DNA from 4 places in the Vibrio sp. SCSIO 43136 genome. Region 2 is predicted to be linked to each of the others. Evidence: predicted binding sites of a transcription regulator. Region 2 holds the regulator's gene; each other region holds the start of a gene.
The links. Region 2 encodes PurR, which represses purine synthesis genes. Its sites were predicted from a motif close to TNANGNAAACGTTTNCNTNA; they were not measured.
Positions count from the first base shown of each region.

Region 1: a site for PurR is predicted at 2,110-2,129, ahead of J4N39_RS08355 (phosphoribosylaminoimidazolesuccinocarboxamide synthase). Genes of this name have one in related genera too.
Region 3: a site for PurR is predicted at 1,504-1,523, ahead of purE (5-(carboxyamino)imidazole ribonucleotide mutase). Genes of this name have one in related genera too.
Region 4: a site for PurR is predicted at 3,625-3,644, ahead of purM (phosphoribosylformylglycinamidine cyclo-ligase). Genes of this name have one in related genera too.

Region 1 is NZ_CP071848.1:1,784,939-1,789,980, reverse strand. Features, by position in the region: gene J4N39_RS08360 (transporter) at 424-804, shown strand; gene J4N39_RS08355 (phosphoribosylaminoimidazolesuccinocarboxamide synthase) at 874-1,977, opposite strand; gene J4N39_RS08350 (SulA-like leucine-rich domain-containing protein) at 2,184-2,621, opposite strand; gene J4N39_RS08345 (hypothetical protein) at 2,883-3,071, opposite strand; gene J4N39_RS08340 (DnaJ domain-containing protein) at 3,191-4,255, opposite strand; gene J4N39_RS08335 (DUF2786 domain-containing protein) at 4,351-5,034, opposite strand.
Region 2 is NZ_CP071848.1:1,159,026-1,164,067, forward strand. Features, by position in the region: gene glgA (glycogen synthase GlgA) at 1-89, shown strand, start outside; gene J4N39_RS05450 (alpha/beta fold hydrolase) at 246-1,040, shown strand; gene J4N39_RS05455 (putative signal transducing protein) at 1,071-1,382, opposite strand; gene J4N39_RS05460 (TVP38/TMEM64 family protein) at 1,386-2,075, opposite strand; gene J4N39_RS05465 (TfoX/Sxy family DNA transformation protein) at 2,234-2,824, opposite strand; cyclic di-GMP riboswitch class I at 2,942-3,034, opposite strand; gene purR (HTH-type transcriptional repressor PurR) at 3,198-4,205, opposite strand; gene torD (molecular chaperone TorD) at 4,494-5,042, opposite strand, start outside.
Region 3 is NZ_CP071848.1:33,725-38,766, forward strand. Features, by position in the region: gene J4N39_RS00155 (5-(carboxyamino)imidazole ribonucleotide synthase) at 1-944, opposite strand, end outside; gene purE (5-(carboxyamino)imidazole ribonucleotide mutase) at 949-1,434, opposite strand; gene tsaC (L-threonylcarbamoyladenylate synthase type 1 TsaC) at 1,629-2,186, shown strand; gene hemF (oxygen-dependent coproporphyrinogen oxidase) at 2,272-3,186, shown strand; gene aroE (shikimate dehydrogenase) at 3,261-4,094, shown strand; gene J4N39_RS00180 (DUF1488 family protein) at 4,101-4,364, shown strand; gene J4N39_RS00185 (gamma carbonic anhydrase family protein) at 4,382-4,930, opposite strand.
Region 4 is NZ_CP071848.1:756,957-761,998, forward strand. Features, by position in the region: gene fadE (acyl-CoA dehydrogenase FadE) at 1-73, opposite strand, end outside; gene lpcA (D-sedoheptulose 7-phosphate isomerase) at 371-946, shown strand; gene J4N39_RS03690 (class II glutamine amidotransferase) at 980-1,822, shown strand; gene purN (phosphoribosylglycinamide formyltransferase) at 1,875-2,516, opposite strand; gene purM (phosphoribosylformylglycinamidine cyclo-ligase) at 2,521-3,561, opposite strand; gene upp (uracil phosphoribosyltransferase) at 3,729-4,355, shown strand; gene J4N39_RS03710 (uracil-xanthine permease family protein) at 4,419-5,042, opposite strand, start outside.

The sequences.
Region 1 (5,042 bases), 630 kb from region 2:
GTTAACTATTTGCGCTGTTTATGCCCTTTCGTACGATAAAAGCGTCATAAAAGACCGATGTCTTATATCATATTGATATATGGGCCGAGCTGTTCAATAGTAGATATTGCAAACCAAAGTGCCCATTTAAAACGTTACGAGAATATTTTCTAACCACTCATAAAGTAATGTTTCGGGCGTATGTATATTCTTATGTGATGCATGGAACTCAAGATAAAAATAAATACCAATACGGCTAATTATCTGATCTTGCATAGCGACGGACAGATTTTGTCTAGCAAGGAAGAAATCTTATGCCTAGCTGGGACTAGGGATACGATTTCTGACGCGGCTAGAGGAAATATGGACTAGCTAGGCTGATCAGATAATTAGTTGGATTGGTATGACATAGAGTCCCATATTTCCTATATGTCGGGAGGCAGAATGGTACACCAGCATTCAAATGGAATAACCTTTGACTACACCAGCTTTCTTGGTGCTAGCTGCAAAAAGAAATGGACTTTTATGGAGGCGCTACAATCAATTGCTCCTGTGTTTGGAACAGTGTGGCGTGACCAAGTCGATGAGCTCAAAACACCGGAAGATAAGCTATGGGAGCAAGCCCTCAACTCCCTATCTGCTCAATGTAGTGATGAGTCCAATATCGCACGTCTTGTAGAACTGGCTCGAGCGCAGGGGATTTCGCAACTTACTGTGAAAATGCCTTATGAATTAGACCCTCAGCAGTTTGAGCGTATTGGCGATAAAACCCAGTGCAAATTTGAAGGCGTCGGGGAGGATGATTTTCAAGTCACCTTGTTGTGATGGAGTCTGATTGCTACAAAAAAGGAGGCTTTCGCCTCCTTTTTTAATGTCAACACGCCCTAACTCACGTTAGTCAATCAATCCGTAATCACGCTTCAAGATCTCGATGATCTCTGCTTTCGGGTTGGCGCTCAGTTCAATTTTCGCACCCGTCACTTTTTCAGCGATGTTTAGGTAAGTTTTAGAAACCTGCATCAGTGCCGATTCTGGCAACTCATTGTTGCGAGCAAGTGCCTCACGCTCATCCATACGCTCTTTATTAAGCAGAATGTCTGGATCAGGGAAGTGGTTTAGTAGGAACTGACGGAAACCTTCTTTCGAGTTTTCAACGATATTACCGTTTTGGTATTCGTCTTTATCCCACATACGTGATGAATCAGGAGTGCCCACTTCATCCATGTAGATAAGTTTCTCGTTGCCTTTTGCGTCGTTGACATAACCAAACTCAAACTTGGTGTCGACAAACATTTGGCCAACTTTGTCCAGCGCTTCGCTGATCACGCCAAAGCCTTCTTTGAGTAGTTTCTCATACAGATCGATGTCTGACGCTTTAGTGAAGTTGAATGCTGCAAAATTGTCTTCGATGTTGCGACGAGTGATGTTCACGTCGTCAGCCTCTGGTACACCAGGGATGCCTTTAAGGATACCTTTGGTAGAAGGGGTAATAAGCATCTCAGGCAACATCTTGTCTTTTTCAAGACCTTCAGGCATTTCGATACCACAGAATTCACGCTCGCCTTTCTCATACGAACGCCACATAGATCCAGTGATGTACTGACGACAAATCGCTTCGATCATCACAGGTTTAGCTTTTTGAACGATCCATACAAATGGGTGTGGAATATCTAGGATGTGGCTGTCAGCAAGACCGCTGTCTTTAAACAACTTGAACCAGTGGTTAGAAATGGCATTTAGCGCAGCGCCTTTACCCGGAACACCTTTAAGACCACCTTCACCGTGCCAGATGCAATCAAATGCTGAGATTCGGTCACTGATGACCATAATTGCAAGCGGTGCATCTTCAGCTACATCATAGCCTTTCTCTTGGATCAGGCGACGGCTATCTTCTTCAGTTAGCCAGTAGACGGAGCGTACTTTGCCGCTATGAACAGGTTTATTGGTACGGATTGGCAGGTCATCGTTGACTGCTAGAACTTGATCAGCAAGGCTCATCGCAACATTCCTATGATATATAAACGTCAGATCAGACAAGCGCTCCCTTCAAACCAAGACCTAATGCTAAAGCTCGAAGAGGGCGCAGGGAATGCAGCGCATGATACCAGAACTAAATTAGTCTTCCAGAGAAAAAGCAAACGTTTGCTATGAGTGGTTTCTATTTCACCAATTATCGCCTGAGGTATTGGCTAAACTGAACTCACTTAGTGGTATTGCGAGTAGCTAGGGACGAGTTTGAGTTCATCTGCAAAGTACAGCTCACACCCTAGTTGATTGGCACGCTGCTTCAGGTGGCGTTTGTCGATCAGTGAGAACCGTTCGCTCGCAACCACGGCACTTGCATTGCCAGATTGCAGTGCCTTAATGATCACTTCTTTCTCAGTGAGATGACGAGAGGGCATTAAGTGAATAAGGCGAGAGGTCGTAAATCGAGCGTACTTAGCCCAACCTTGTTTAGGGCGCTGACACTGAGCAGTGAAATAGATCCACTTAGATTTGTGCGAAAGTCGAGCAAGGTGATTGACTAGAGTCTCGCTATTGTGACTAGGCTGTTGAGCCGCAGGCATGCGTTGTTCAAGCGAAGCTAGGTTCGCTGATTGATAGGTTGACTGAGTTGCTGTGCTTTCGACTTTCGAGTACATAGTTACTGTTCCTTTATACATACTGTATAAGTAAACAGTATATCCAGATTGGACATTTTGCAAGCAGAAGTATTAATAAATATTGGTTTTTTATACAGTGTTGTTGGTTAATTCATTGTTTTTAAATGATATTCTTGTTTTGAGTGTATTCTAGGAAACATGACCTGTTTCACATCAAAAAGAGTGTATATGGCGCTTAAATGACAAAACCCCTGTATAGAGCGCTATCTATACAGGGGTTTTATACAGTAATTCTGGTGACTATTTCATACTGGCTGATTGTTCTTGTTGTCTTTGCTCGAGTTCGGCTTGGTTGAACATTCTGACATCGAGTTTGGCTAGGTCATTACAGTGATGGCAAGAACAGTGTGATTTGCCATCAACATACTGATGGCGGGTTAACATGCCTGGTTGTTTACACCAGTCACAAATCCCTTCAATGGTATACATAGAGATGAGTCTCCTCGGACTTTTATTATTTTACTGCTACGCAGCTTATTATCACCAATGACATAAGAAAGAATGCATTGGATTCAGTCCAACTATATTACACTGCCAAAAGTGCAATGTTAATTATTTGTTACGGATTTTTTGCGTTGTGCGACCACGATCTTTAATGCGGCATTGAGTTTCTTCATATCTTCTTGGCTGCCATTGGTATCTGGGTGGTAAACACGGCTCAGTTTTTTGTAACGCTGCTTGATCACATCATCGGTAGGCAGCTTATTCGGATTGAAACCAAGAAAGGCACAAGCCAAAGCGATACTCTGGTTTTGCTGGTCATTTTTGAACTTTTGGATCTGCACATTTTGGCTTAAAAGCTGTTTGTGGGCTTTTTCTAGCTCTTTGCGCAGTTTGGTTGCATCGCCTTGTGCTTTAGCCATGGCTTGCTGCTGTTTCTCACCCTGTTTGTTCTTGGATCTTTTTAAAGCGGCGATGAGAGTTATTAATACCAGCAGTGCAGCAATCGCTCCGAGAGCATATGGTAGATAGGGGTGGTTAAGATACGTTTGCCAATTGAGGACCTGTGGTTGAGCAGGCACTGGAGGAGCTTGCGGGTCTTCCAAGCGGCTTTGCTCAGATTCAAAGTTGGTGTCTAGCTGTTTAAACTGACCTAACTGTTCGGCGCGGCGGGCGTTAAACAGAAGCTCTTGAACACGATAGAGTGCATCTTGTGCTTGCTCACTGTTGTTTTCCTGCGCAACTTTAAACCAGGTTTGCGCCAATTTGAGATCGTTTAGCTGGCTGGTTTCTTCAAACTCATTTTCATACAGTACGCCAAGCTTGTATTGCGCTCTTGCCAACCCTTGAGTCGCTGCTTTGGTATACCAGTAAATAGCGCGATCAACATTACCTTCGATTGCGATACCACTGTCATAGGCCGAACCGAGTTTTAGCTGAGCGAGAGAGTACCCATTTTGCGCAGACAGTTTGAGCCACTCAACAGCACGCTGAGAATCCTTTGCAACACCATTGCCTGAGAAAAACGCCTGAGATAGCGAGTACTGAGCGATAGGGTCTTGTTTGTCTGCTAATGCAGTCAGCTCATCAATGGAGGCACTGATTGCGTTGAAAGAAAAACCAACACAGACGCTGAATATGAGAGGAGCGAAGATAGCTCGAAAGTTGATCACAGGATGCCTTGCTCAAAAATTACGGTTTTTCAATATTATGGGTAAAGCTTGGGCAAGGATCAAACAGATCGGGCAAATCACTTTGAAGAGGCAGTTTAACGCAGCATTTTAGGCGCTTGTGTGCCACCTACAGGTCGATTGACCGAGACACGACGGCCTTTTTTTAAGCCTACTTCGTAATCTGCAGTGATGTTCTTCATTGCTTCTTTAAGCTGTTGCTTGAAGGTTTCGCGGTCGATGTTCTTAAACTCTTTATCAATGTAGTTATTGATTTTGTTGTTTGACTCATCGTCTGGGGCTATCTCTGGCAGCTTTTCCAGCGCACCTTCTATCCAACCGGACAGGAAGGAGGCGACTCGGCGTGTCACTTCAGTGCTACTGGTGCCACTGCCTGCAAAGCTGTTACGGAACTGGCCAGTTTGCTCATTCATCTCACGATAAATGATATCAAACGCAAAAGCGGCAAAGATGGCGCGATCGGCTTCACCAATGAATTCAAGACGTTTGAGCCCTTTATGATTAAGCAGCACTGCCTCAACACCAAATTTGGTATTGATACCTCGGATGATGCGCAAGAGGTTGGAGCTGATGTTTGCTGGCAATAGATGTGTCGATTGAGTTTTCCCCATCTTGATGAACTCAATATCGTCTTTGTCGAGACCATATTTGAGCATCAAGCGATGCGCCATACGAATTGCGTTAGCGGCTTCGTTGACGTTTGCTGAGTTGCCTAGCTCGAGGCATTTTGCAATTTTCTTGAGGGCTTTCTGTTTGGACATCTGCACAG
Region 2 (5,042 bases):
ACGCCATGGAAAGAGACTTTAGTTGGGAGGATTCAGCCAAGGAATACTTGGCAATGTATCACTCTGCAATGGTGAGTCATCGCCATTAAGCAAAAAAACTCATGTAAAGCCTCCTTAACTGGAGGCTTTTTTGTAACATTTTGCTAGGCTTTATAAATAGGCGAGGGCTGGGTTAGTCATACAAATTGTGCTAGGCTTCTTGCTCTGATTTTTCATACCAACCGATTTATCAATATTTAATGACCATGGCTGAAAACTTGCTATTTCACAAAACATATCGACATGCCACCAGCGATGAATGGGTGGTATTTGTGCATGGGGCAGGAGGAAGCTCTTCGATTTGGTTTAAGCAGATCAAAGCTTACCGCCAACACTTTAATTTGCTCTTAGTAGACCTTCGTGGTCATGGTCGTTCAAATCAGCTAATCAAAGACATCATTTCCAGCGAGTACACTTTTAAAGATGTATCTCAAGATGTGCTTAAAGTGCTCGATCACCTCAAAATTCAATCGGCACATTTTGTTGGTATGTCGTTGGGTACTATTATCGTCCGTAGCTTGGCAGAGCAAGCTTCGGAGCGCGTGAAATCAATGGTGCTTGGTGGCGCTGTGACCCGTTTTAACGCTCGTTCTCAATTCTTGGTCAAGGTGGGCGATCTTAGTAAGCACATGATCCCATACATGTGGCTTTATCGTCTGTTCGCATTTATTGTGATGCCACAACGAAGCCAGAAAGAATCACGACACTTGTTTATTCGAGAAGCGAAGAAGCTGTGTCAGAAGGAGTTCAAACGCTGGTACACGCTTGCCGCTGACGTTAATCCTCTGATGAAGTATTTCAAGGATAAAGACATTTCTATCCCGACGCTCTACCTTATGGGTGATAGAGATTACATGTTTATCCAGCCAGTGAAAGAGATGGTGAGAGTGCACAATGAAAGTATGCTGGTAGAAATTCCAGACTGCGGGCATGTGTGTAATGTGGAGAAGCCTGAAGAGTTTAATCAGGCCTCGATTGCTTTCATCCAGCGATTCGCTTGATATAGTCTGACAGCTGCAATCTGCATCGCTTTACTCTAGCGCCTGACCGCAATTCCAGCAGATAGAAAACTGAGCCTCAATCCACTCGTTACACTGACGGCAGCGCCAATCTGGTGCTGCCGTTGTTTGTTTAGCTTGAAACTCATTAATGATGCTTTGCGCTGCTAACTCTCGCTCTGTGTCAAACAGCCACACGTAAGGCTCGCTGTCTTCCCCAAAAGGCAGCTCCCCCTGCAAGCCAAACAGTCCTTCACCTCGCACTTCGGCTCGAATATCCCTAGATTTTAGCAATTCGCAAACAATGTGTGCCTCTGGTGGGGTTGCCGCAATGTAGATTTTCATCAGTTACCCCGCAGAAGTGCCACTCGGTACAGCTCTGAACTTACCTAGAATCCACTTCGCAGCCATCGGGAACACGCCTAACAGAGCAAAAGATACGAGCACAGCAGGTGAGACAATCCCTGACAAGGTTTCAATCTGAGCTAGCTGAGTACCCGCATTCACGTACACAGCAGTGCCTGCTAACATACCAATTTGAGAAACGATGTAGAATTTTGCCACGGAAATAGGTGTCAGTCCCATCACCAAGTTAATCAGGAAGAATGGAAATACAGGGATCAGACGTAACGAGAAGAGATAAAAAGCGCCATCTCGCTCAACCCCTTTATTAATCGCATCAAGTTTGCTGCCAAACTTCTCCTGAACCCAATCTTTTAGCAAGTAACGACTACTTAAAAAGGCCAATGTTGCCCCTAGTGTGCTGGCAAAGGAAACCAGCAGTAAGCCAGTTCCAAAACCAAACAGCGCTCCTGCGAGCAAAGTCACCACAGCTGCGCCGGGAATTGAAAGGGCAGTGATAGCCACATAAGCAAAGAAATAGCTGCCAGCAGCGATCAAGAAGTTTTCTTGGATAAAGGCACTTAATTGCGCTTGTTGTGCTTTGGCGTTGTCTAGTGTCAGTAATGGGCCAAACTTGATACCAAGGAAAATTATGGTGCCAAGTAACACCACACCTAAGATCAGTTTTTTGTTGATGGCGAGTTTCATGATGAGCTTCCCTTTCAAATTCTATTAAACAGTATGACAGGGAAATAGGATTTTTTCTTTCAAGCTAAATAGAACGAGTAGCTATAATAAATTCAGACAGATAGCAAAAGGGCTAACAGTTGACCGTTAGCCCTTGAAGGAAACAGTTAGTTGATTTGTTGTAGTAGCTCATCACGGCGTGCTTGAGGAACTACCGACCAATGGCTTCCTTTAATCGCCCCTTCGAGTGCCCACAGTAATTCGTGTCCTGGTGCGGTCGATTGACTGGCGCGAATGGCTAAGTAAGCTTTCGCTGCGCCTTGGCGATGCAACTCTTCAACACTGTTGATGCCCGCTTTTTTCAGCATGCGTTCAGAAGCCAACCGTAAATTGGGTAAATCTTTAAGGCGTGTCGGTTTAGCTTGAGCTTGTTGCTGCTTTTCTTGACGAGCAATGGAGAGTGCGTGTGTTGCTTCTGCGAATATATCGCTCGGATTCTGCCACTGCTCTTGAGGCACGGCAAAATATTTGGTCACGACAGGAAAGCCGCGCTTTTTGTATACGTAGGGCTCAAGGCCTTGTTCACGATAGTATTGTGCTTTGACGCTGTCTGCTCGAATGTAGAGGGTTTCACCTACCACAAGTGCGAACATGACTTCATCGGCAAACACGCCAAATCCGCCAAACATTGAGCGAGACTTTATTGTCCCTAACGCTTCGAATAATCTCAGCGAGTCTTTTAAAACTGGTTTATCCATGCTGTGAGTCTCGGTTTAGAAGTTAAGCCACTAAATTTCAGGTCCGAGAAATTAGCAAATCGATGCACATCTAAGAGTGTTCATTCAAACACTTGTAGGAAGGTTTGCATATTTGCCATCGGCAACCCCGCTACCATTTCAAACAAATCCGTTTGAGTTAGGCCGGAAGCTTTGCGTCCCATTTTTTCAAATGGTTTGCCCTGTGCGTGACACGATATATCCAATGTAACGAAGTCAGTTAAATTGCACCTGACTTAGTCAAATCATAGTGAAAAGGCGGAATAAACATCACAATTAGCTCTCCTTAATGTGATCTTGATTCAAATAAAAGCACGCTTGATGCGTGCTTTGTTTCACTTAGGTTTTCGAGATCTTAGTTCAATTTCTGAACTGATTTTCGTTCTACGAGTTCTGGTTGCATTTCGAAAACTCGACGCTCGTGCTCTTTGTCTTTGATTCGCTGAAGTAGCAGTTCAAATGCCGTCTTACCAACACGACGTTTTGGTTGGTGAACCGTAGTCAAAGGTGGCGAGAAGTAACCAGAAAGGTCGATGTTGTCGTAACCGATCACAGACACGTCTTCAGGCACTTTAATGCCTTTCTCTTGGAGGCGGCTCATCAAGCCCAATGCCATTGTGTCGTTAAAACAGAATACCGCTGTTGGGCGCTCTTCACCCATAGCAATAATCTTATCGGCAGCCAGCACCGCGGTGTCACACTCGAAGTTACCTTCAATGATCTTGCTGTCATCGCTTGGCAGGCCCGCTTTGTCCATCGCACGACGAAAGCCTGCGATGCGCTCTTTACAAGCCGCTTTTTCTAAGTGGCCTGATAGGCACATGATGTTGGTGTGGCCATTTTCGATCAGGTATTGCGTCGCTAGATAACCCCCTTCTTCAGAGTTATCAATGATCTTATCTGCACCAGAGCTTTCTGGGCCCCAGTCCATCACCACTTTAGGGATGTCGGCGTGCGAATCGAGCATTTGATGCAACTCTTCTGTCAAATCTGAACACATCACCAAGATGCCATCGACGCGTTTCTCCGCTAGCATGCGAATATAGTCACGCTGCTTTTCGTAGATACCACCAGTATTACATAGGATCAAAGTGTAGCCTTGACGGTAACAATAGCTTTCTACACCGTCGACAACTTCACTGAAAAATGGGTTAGTGGATTGGGTTACCAGCATGCCAATGGTACGAGTCGAGTTACATTTCAAACTACGAGCAACCGCACTTGGGGCATAGTTAAGTTCTTTAACCGCTTTGTTTACTTTCTCTTGAGTAGCTTCAGCAACAAAGCGAGTTTTATTAATTACGTGCGAAACCGTCGTGGTAGAAACTCCAGCAAGACGCGCAACATCTTTAATAGTGGCCATAAGGTTATCCTGAGTTAGCGAATGAGCGATGGTTTGTCATGGGTTTACGCCAAAAACGCACCGAATGGTTAGCTATGGCTCATCGCTAGAATCACATGTACCAAAAACACAAAAACCGCCTATGAACAGCGGTTTACGTTGTTTTCATCTAGAAATCATTTTTTTATCGTTTGCGTTCACAATTTTAGCCCCATATTTGGGGGCTGACAATCACTAATATGCTGATTACTTATTTACAGCTCACACAATATTATAATTTTTTCTAGATTTGATACACCGAACAAGACGCTACTCACCCGATAGGTATTGGCTATCTAACGCCAAAAAGTCAATTAATAGCGTAGAAACTGCGGCGTAAAATCCATACTCGTCGTTGTCTTTGCATGCTTTTACAAACTTAGGCAGCCAGTTAAGTAACTTGTTATTAATAAACTCTTTTTGCTCGGCGAGCGCTTGTTCGAATGCGTCTTCGTCTTCGATTTGGTTAGATTGAATGATGAGATTGCCCAAAAAGTCGAGTTCGACGGCTAAGTGGTCTGCAGGCTCGTTGAAGCCCTCCTGCATACCAATGCCTTTTTCATTCATCAATGCCGCCATTTCTTGTGCAGGAACGTCATTGAGCAGACCAGATTTCCCGACATAGATTGAGGCGTAAGGCAGTGCACCGCCTTTATCTGAGGTAAGAAACAGGTCACAAAAGTCAGCGGCCAACTCAAGTTGTGCATCTTCTCTGTCTTGCAATTTATTCAGGCAGTCAATCAGTGCGCTTGCAGACGTGCTAAGCTTGTCGTTGCTTGCCAGACCTTGAATAAAGGCGCGAATGTCCGCGCTGTGGTA
Region 3 (5,042 bases), 1.1 Mb from region 2:
ACTTCTTCTGGCAGCGTGTCTTCACCGAGAATGTTCACCATCGCTGTTGGGCGTAGTAGACGAGTATCACCCAAAGGCATACCGCATACCGCACGTAGGTGGTTCTCAAACTGACAAACCGATGCGCCTTGTTGGCTCCAGTGACCCGAGTTGTGTACGCGCGGCGCAATCTCGTTAACCAGTAGCTCACCTTTTACATCGAAGAACTCAAGTGCAAGCACGCCAACATAATCGAGGCTTTCTGCTACCGCTGTGAACATCTGCTTCGCTTGTGCTTGCAGTGTTTCATCTTCAATAGCGGTTGATAGGCTTAGTACGCCATTGGTGTGTACGTTCTCAGCCAGCGGGTAAACCGCAATCTCGTCTTCTTGGTTGCGAGCACCGACCAGAGAAACCTCACGGCAGAAAGGCACAAACTCTTCAGCAACGATAGCTTGAGTTGGGGTGTCTGCAATGCACTGCGCCATTTCAGTCCAGATCTGATCCGCATCGGCAGCATCTTTTAGACGCCATTGACCTTTACCGTCGTAACCACCTAGAGCACTTTTCAGCACCATAGGGATGCCAACATGGGCAATCGCCTTATCGAAATCTTCACGAGTCTCGATCACTGCATACTTCGCATTCTTCACACCCGCATTATCGAGTAGTGCTTTTTCAATGCGGCGATCACCACCGGCTTTGATAGCGTCAGTGGTTGGGTAGAACTTGCCGCTCTTCTCACACACATCCAGCACATCGTGAGGGATATGTTCAAACTCAGCCGTGATCACATCAGCACTATCGATAGCGGCTTGCAGGCCGTTACCGATCACCTGCTGCGTCAGTGGGTGCACGATATTCTCGCTGCCCACATCAAATGCAGAGATCTTGATATTTAGTGGTGCGCCAGCAAGTGACATCATTCGAGCCAGCTGACCAGCACCTAGTACCAGCACGTGCATGGGATTAGTCCTCAGCTGGGTTTGGGTTCGCTAGAACCGTTTCAGTTTGCTCAGCGCGGAACGCTTCAACTTTTGCCATGATCGCTTCATCGTGCGTACCTAGGATCTGCGCCGCTAGGATACCTGCGTTTGCCGCACCTGCTTCACCGATAGCCAGAGTACCTACTGCGATGCCTTTAGGCATCTGTACGATAGATAGTAGAGAGTCCATGCCTTTAAGAGCACGAGACTGAACAGGAACACCAAGTACTGGTAGGCTAGTAAATGCTGCCGCCATACCTGGAAGGTGAGCTGCGCCGCCAGCACCAGCGATGATCACTTTAATGCCACGATCTTTTGCACCATTTGCGTAGTCAGCAAGCAGTTGTGGAGTACGGTGAGCAGAAACCACTTTTGTTTCGTACTCAACACCAAACTTGTCCAGCATGTCTGCTGCAAGTTTCATGGTAGGCCAGTCAGATTTAGAACCCATGATGATACCGACTTTCATCTCAAACTCCTTCAAAGCGTTAAATTGGATGCGCTGATAATTTGCGCGCATTATACGTAGATTTTGTGACAAGGAAAACGTTTGCGTGAGTGTCGGTTAAGATCTGACATATTTTATAAACAAATAGATTTAGTCAGCAGCGGAATTAGTTTGTACACTCTGGCCTGAAAATCATAGATAGATAGGAAGCCAGCGTGGAGAATTTTGAACAGGCACTGCGAGCACTGCAGCAAGGTGAAGTGATTGCCTACCCAACCGAAGGGGTTTTTGGTGTGGGTTGTGATCCAGATAATGCCCAAGCGGTGCAAAAGCTGTTGGCGGTAAAACAGCGACCAGTAGAAAAGGGGCTGATCTTGATTGCAGGCGACTATCAGCAACTGCTTCCTTATATCGATGAAAGTCAGCTGACTAAAGAGCAGCTCCAAGCCGTGCATGCCTCTTGGCCAGGGCCAGTCACTTGGATAATGCCGGCCAGTGATAAGGTTTCGAACTGGGTATCAGGCCAGTTTGACTCAATTGCAGTACGCGTAACAGACCACCCACTAGTACAGCAGGTGTGTTCAGCATTTGGAAAACCCATTACGTCAACCAGTGCTAACCTAACCGGACAGCCGCCATGTAAAACCAACCAAGAAGTAGAGCAACAGTTGGGCCACACCCAAGTCGTTTTGCTCCGAGGTGAGACGGGTGGTCGAGATAAACCAAGTGAAATAAAAGACGCAAAAACCGCACAAGTGTTGCGCCAAGGCTAGCGCCAATCGTTGAAATGAATTACAACATCTAGGGCGTGCTGAGTTTGATACTCAGCACGCCCTAATAATAAGGATAAAAGTAATTATGTCAGCCATAGATAAAGTCGCAGTAAAGCAGTTTCTGATGGAGCTGCAAGACCATATTTGCCATCAGCTTGAGCAAGCGGATGGCGAAGCAAAATTTGTAGAAGATGCTTGGCAGCGTGAACCTGGCGAGCGTCTTGGCGGTGGCGGCCGCACTCGAGTGATGAAAGAGGGGGCGGTATTTGAGCAAGGTGGCGTGAACTTCTCCCACGTTCAAGGCAAAGAAATGCCCGCTTCTGCCACTGCGCACCGACCTGAGCTCGCTGGCAGAAAGTTTGAAGCAATGGGCGTGTCTTTGGTCATACACCCCAACAATCCTTATGTGCCTACCTCTCATGCCAATGTTCGCTTCTTTATTGCTGAAAAAGAGGGAGAAGAGCCTATCTGGTGGTTTGGTGGTGGATTTGATCTCACGCCTTTTTATCCGTTTGAACAAGATTGCCAAAGCTGGCATGACACCGCCAAACAGATCTGTGCACCATTTGGTGACGACTTATATACCGAGCACAAAGAGTGGTGTGACCGATATTTTTATCTTCCACATCGAGAAGAAACACGTGGTGTCGGAGGTCTGTTCTTTGATGACTTGAATCAGTGGGAATTTGATAAGTGTTTTGACTATATGAAAGCGGTGGGTCAAGGTTATACCCAAGCTTATGTACCTATCGTCGAGCGCCGAAAAGCGATGGCGTTTGGAGAGCGAGAGCGTCAGTTCCAGCTATACCGTCGTGGTCGATATGTTGAATTCAACTTAGTATTAGATAGAGGCACTCTGTTTGGTCTACAAACAGGTGGTCGCACTGAGTCAATTTTGATGTCGATGCCGCCATTGGCCCGCTGGGAGTATAGTTACCAACCTGAAGCTGGCAGTGAAGAAGCGAAACTCTACGATTACCTAAAACCAATCAACTGGTAAGTCTTTTTTCCCTCTATATATAGTGATAGGGTCATGAGAGTGACCCTTTTATCGTTTATGGAGCAAACTAGGATATGGACCACCAAGTTGACAAATACGCCGTGTTCGGCAACCCGATCTCACAAAGTAAATCTCCCTTTATCCATACTCTGTTTGCACGCCAAACTAGTCAAAACCTTGAGTACACCGCATTAACAGCGCCACCAGAGGAGTTTGCTCCAGCAGCGAAAGCCTTTTTTACTCAAGGCGGTAAGGGCTGTAATATTACCGCTCCATTTAAAGAGCAGGCGTATCAATTTGCCGATCGCTTGACCGAGCGAGCTAAGCTTGCTGGAGCCGTGAACACCCTCAAAAAGCTTGATGATGGTGAGATCATTGGTGATACCACCGACGGTGCAGGTCTAGTTCAGGATCTGCTGGCGATGCAGGTACAACTCAAAGACGCTCGAATTTTGCTAATAGGTGCGGGTGGTGCAGCTCGAGGTGTTATCCAACCTCTACTTGAGCAAAATCCTAAACAACTAGTGATCACTAACCGCACTTTTGCCAAAGCGCAGACGCTTGCCGAGATGTTTTCCGAGTATGGAAACATCACCTCTATAGCTATGGAGGAAGTTACCCAGGCGTTCGATGTAGTCATTAATGCCTCATCATCAGGCTTGCACGGTGACTTGCCAGCTATTTCAGCGAGTATCTTTGATACTCATACCACCTGTTATGACATGGTTTACGGCAAGGGTGTTACTCGATTTAATCAATGGGCGCTCGATAACGGTGCGGCTAAAGCATTTGATGGTCTTGGTATGCTGGTGGGGCAAGCTGCAGAAAGCTTTATGCTTTGGCGTGGATTAAGACCTGGTACTAAACAGATTTTACGAGAACTAAGAAAGAACTTAGAAGGCCAATAATAGAAGATGAATCAGTCGATACTTTTTCCTGATATTCAGCAGTGGGACGAGCAAAGCGCTCAAATCACTTTTCCAGCACAACAATCTGGTGCTTTGATTGAGTGTGTGATCAGTAAAGCTAAGTTAGAGCAGCTGAGTGGTCAATCTATACAAGGAGAAGCACAAGCACTTCAGGTCTTCAGCGAATTGCGATTCGACCTAGAAGAGCTTGCGGAAGAGTATATAGAAGATGAAGAGTTCAACTCAGAGGGTCAAGCTGAACTCGGCTAGCCCCTAATCAATGACTGTTAGCCAACAACCTCTACTTCATTTAAGTAGTCATTTTTGTTCTGCACATAGTTATCAGCAGACTTTTGCAAGAAAGCACGCTCTTCTTCTTTTAGTGGGCGTGCTTGTTTCACCGGACTGCCCACATAAAGAAAGCCTGATTCTAATACCTTCCCAGGTGGCACCAAGCTGCCCGCCCCAATCATTACATCATCTTCGATAACTGCACCATCGAGCACGATAGCACCCATGCCGACTAAGACTCGGTCTTTAATTATGCAGCCATGCAGCATCACTTTGTGGCCAATAGTGACATCATTACCAATAATTAGTGGGTAGCCATTTGGGTTGGCTTGGTTTTTATGGGTAACGTGCAACACACTCCCATCTTGGATATTAGTGCGGTCACCAATACGAATAGAGTTAACATCACCTCGTGCAGCGACGAGTGGCCAGATACCAACATCGTCACCAATAACAATATCCCCAACCAATACAGAGCTACTGTCTATATAGACGTTAGAGCCTATCTGTGGTGCGATACCTTTATAACTGCGCAAGCTGCTCATAATTTCTCCTTTAGTAGGGGCTTTTTAAGGTTTGAAGCCAAGAATACTAGTAAAAATAGGCGTTTTTGAATAGAAAATACCCAAACAACAAGAAAATCAGAAAAAATGCAAA
Region 4 (5,042 bases), 400 kb from region 2:
CTAACGCATATCTATGGTAAAGCGCAAGGCCGATGGCCGCAGCGATACCTAGGGTAGAGAGCAAAATTTCCATGTTAATTATCCTTTTGTTCAACGAAGCTGGTACCTGTTGTTTTTGTCTGGTCGTACCAGTTAAGGTGAGTGTAATTCAAATGTTGAGTAAATGTAAAATTTATCTAAGTTGAAAAGGTGATCTCGCTAGCGCTCTGGGCAAAAAAACAGCAGATGATAAAAAGATGGGCATTTAGCTGCATTAAGTGGCGCAGATCATGCTGTGCAAGGTGACAGGGGTTAGGCTTTGTAGTACAACTCAATCTAGGTATCACCTAGCCTAGCTATTGATAAAACTTATAAGATAAGAGAGAAACCTATGTACCAAGATCTCATTCGCAGCGAGCTCAACGAAGCAGCTCAAGTTCTGCAAGCGTTTCTAGCCGATGACAACAACATTGCTCAAATTGAAGCGGCAGCAAAAATGATTGCTGATTCGTTTAAGCAAGGCGGTAAAGTTCTTTCTTGTGGTAATGGCGGTTCACACTGTGATGCGATGCACTTTGCTGAAGAGCTAACAGGTCGCTATCGTGAAAATCGCCCTGGCTACCCAGGCATCGCAATTTCTGATCCTAGCCACCTCTCTTGTGTATCAAATGACTTTGGTTATGATCATGTGTTCTCTCGTTACCTTGAAGCGGTAGGCTCGGAAGGCGATGTTCTGTTTGGTCTATCGACGTCAGGTAACTCTGGCAATATCTTAAAAGCGATTGAAGCGGCAAAAGCAAAAGGCATCAAGACCATCGCCCTAACGGGTAAAGATGGTGGTAAAATGGCAGGCTTGGCGGATATCGAAATTCGTGTCCCTCACTTTGGTTATGCAGACCGTATTCAAGAAGTTCACATCAAGATCATTCACATCGTGATTCAATTGATCGAAAAAGAGATGGAATAACGTCAGGTCTTTAAGAAGGGAGAATCAGGGAAGATGTGTGAATTGCTCGGAATGAGCGCCAACGTGCCAACCGACATTTGTTTTAGTTTTACGGGTCTGATGCAGCGCGGTGGTAACACTGGGCCTCATCGTGATGGCTGGGGGATCACCTTTTACGAAGGCAAAGGCTTTCGAAATTTCAAAGATCCCAACCCAAGCTGCGATTCAAAAATTGCTGAGCTAGTGCAAAACTACCCAATCAAAAGCTGCGCAGTGATTAGCCATATTCGTCAGGCAAACCGTGGCAAAGTCAACCTTGAAAATACTCACCCATTTACCCGTGAGTTATGGGGGCGTTATTGGACCTTTGCCCACAATGGTCAGCTGACAGGCTATGAAGGCATGGCGACAGGCATCTTCCGTCCTGTGGGACAGACTGACAGTGAACTGGCCTTTTGTTGGCTGCTGTGCAAACTAGAGCAGAAATTTCCTACTCCACCCACCGATATGCTGCTGGTGTTTCGCTATATTCGCACGTTAAGTGATGAACTAATGAAGCTTGGTGTGTTTAACATGCTGCTCAGCGATGGTGATTACGTAATGAGTTACTGCACCAACCACCTTTATTGGATCACTCGTTGTGCGCCATTTGGTGAAGCGAGCTTGATAGATGAAGATGTGACGATCGATTTTCAACAAGAAACCACGCCGAACGATGTGGTGACAGTGATCGCCACTCAGCCATTGACTGACAATGAAGAGTGGAAGCGGATGAAGCCGGGAGAGTATTGCCTGTTCCATTTTGGTGAGCTTATCGAGTGCAACCACGAAGAACTGGCGCACGTTGCTTACCCGCCTAAGAAAGTAAAGTCGCAAGCACCAACGCAGCCTCTTTAGTGAGAGCAATATAGAAGATCAAAAAAGGAGGCTTAAGCCTCCTTTTTATTAATCAGTCTTGTGCATAACCTTGCTTGGGTAGGATATTTCCATCCAACACAGCTTGTTCATCTTTGTCCATCACTAGACGCTCTTCAACAAACCATTTCACTACCATAGGGTAGATGTTGTGTTCTTGAGTTTGAACTCGCTCAGCCAGTAGCTCAGGAGTATCATCTTCAAATACTGGGACTTTGGCTTGCAATATTACCGGGCCACCATCAAGTTCTTCAGTGACAAAATGCACGCTTGCGCCATGCTCTTGGTCTTTTTCTTCAATTGCACGTTGGTGGGTATGAAGACCTGGGTACTTGGGCAGCAGGGAAGGGTGAATATTCACCATCTTACCTAGGTAGTGTCGAACAAAGTCCGCTGACAAGATTCGCATGTAACCGGCTAGAACAATGAGGTCTGGCTGGTAGGCATCGATTTGACGCATAAGGTCTGCGTCAAATTGATCACGATTGGCAAAGTCCTTTGGGTTGGCAAAATGGGCATCAATGCCACTTTGTTTTGCTCGCTCTAATCCATAAGCGTCCGCTTGGTTTGAAAAAACGGCGCTGACTTGGCCTGATATCTGCCCAGACTCGCAGGCGTCAATGACTGCCTGCAAGTTTGAACCGTTACCAGAAATTAAGACAACGATATTTTTCATGGAATTAGCGGATCTCTACTTGTTCTTCTTCGCCATTCGCAGCAGCGATTTCACCGATAACCCAAGCGTTTTCGCCTTCAGCGTTTAGAAGCGCTACTGCAGCGTCTGCTTGCTCTTTAGGAAGAGCAACAACTAGGCCAACACCACAGTTGAAGGTACGGTACATTTCGTGAGTCTCAACGTTACCTTTCTCTTGTAGCCAAGAGAAGATCGCAGGCCATTCCCAGCTGTTACCGTCGATAACTGCTTTAGTGCCTTCAGGTAGTACGCGAGGGATGTTTTCCCAGAAACCACCGCCAGTGATGTGCGAGATAGCGTGGATATCGTGCTCAGCAATCATCTTAAGTGCAGACTTAATGTAGATGCGAGTTGGTTCTAGTAGTTGCTCACCGATAGTGCGGCCGTTTAGCTCTTCACTTAGGTCAGCGTTAGAAACTTCTAGGATTTTACGGATTAGCGAGTAACCGTTTGAGTGTGGGCCACTTGAGCCAACAGCAATTAGTGCATCACCAGCAGCAACTTTAGTACCGTCGATGATTTCTTCTTTCTCAACAACACCTACACAGAAGCCAGCTACATCGTAGTCTTCGCCTTCGTACATGCCAGGCATTTCAGCAGTTTCACCACCGATTAGAGAACAGCCAGATTGAACACAGCCTTCAGCAATACCAGAAACTACGTCAGCCGCAGTATCAACATCTAGTTTGCCTGTTGCGTAGTAATCTAGGAAGAAAAGAGGTTCTGCACCTTGAACGATTAGATCGTTCACACACATAGCAACAAGGTCGATGCCGATGGTGTCATGTTTTTTCATATCCAGAGCAAGGCGTAGCTTAGTACCTACACCGTCTGTACCTGAAACTAGAACAGGTTGCTTGTAGTTAGTTGGTAGCTCACATAGCGCACCAAAACCACCGATACCACCCATTACTTCTGGGCGACGAGTGCGCTTTACAGCACCTTTAATACGGTCTACAAGTGCGTTGCCAGCATCGATATCTACACCAGCGTCTTTATAACTAAGAGAAGAGTTGTTACCACTCACGGGGATGTCCTCGTCATAGGTTGGATGTGAAAAACGCGGGTATTCTAACAGGGGTTGCCCAGAAAAGGAAAACGTTTGCGTGATTATTTTTCTATGCCATACATCCAGAAAATTAATTGAATAGCATGTATAATCAGACGGTTTATATAAAAATCTCGGAGTAGGAAATGAAAGTTGTTGAAGTGAAACACCCGCTAGTTAAACACAAACTGGGTTTAATGAGAGAAGGTGACATCAGCACCAAGCGCTTTCGCGAGCTGGCAACAGAGGTGGGAAGCCTGTTAACGTACGAGGCAACGGCAGATTTCGAAACTGAGCGTGTCACCATCGAAGGTTGGAATGGCCCAGTTGAAATTGACCAAATCAAAGGTAAAAAAGTTACTGTGGTGCCAATCCTACGTGCAGGTCTGGGCATGATGGATGGTGTGATGGAGCACATGCCAAGTGCTCGTATCAGTGTGGTGGGCATCTACCGTGACGAAGAAACACTGGAACCTGTGCCATACTTCAACAAGCTTGCATCTAACATCGATGAGCGTATTGCGCTGGTGGTTGACCCAATGTTAGCAACTGGTGGTTCTATGATTGCAACCATCGACCTACTGAAAGAAAAAGGCTGTAAGCACATTAAAGTGTTGGTGTTAGTGGCTGCACCAGAAGGCATTGAGGCGCTTGAAAAAGCACATCCAGACATTGAAATGTACACGGCTGCAATCGATGAGAAACTAAACGATAAAGGTTACATCGTTCCTGGTCTTGGTGACGCGGGTGATAAGATCTTCGGTACTAAGTAAACCGTCGCCAGATTGAAAAAGAGGGAAGCCATGGCTTCCCTCTTTTTTTATTGTTTCGAAAAGTTAAGCATTTTCTTGTTTTGGCTCACTCTCTTCCATTTGTGCATTATCTACGACATGGTTTTCACCAAGGTCATCTGGCAAGATGAGATTAAGTGCAATTGCCACAATACCGCACAAGCTCACCCCTTGAAGGCTAAAGTCACCAATGCCAAACGCCATGCCGCCAATACCAAACACGAGAGTGACAGCAACGATCACCAAGTTACGAGATTTGTGCAGATCAACATGGTTTTTGATTAAGGTATTCAGACCTACGGTTGCAATAGAGCCAAACAGTAAGATCATGATGCCGCCCATGACAGGAACAGGAATGGTCTGAAGCAGCGCACCTAGTTTACCAACCAAAGCGAGCACGATTGCAGTCACTGCCGCCCATGTCATGATCACTGGATTGAAGGCTTTGGTTAGCATCACAGCGCCTGTCACTTCTGAGTAAGTTGTGTTTGGCGGCGCACCCACCATTGAAGCGGCCATTGTAGCGACACCGTCACCAGTAATAGTACGATGAAGCCCCGGTTTCTTTAGGTAATCTTTGTTGGTGACGTTTGAAATTGCCAGCATATCGCCAACGTGCTCAACCGCAGGGGCAATGGCTACCGGGATCATAAATAAGATCGCGTTGAT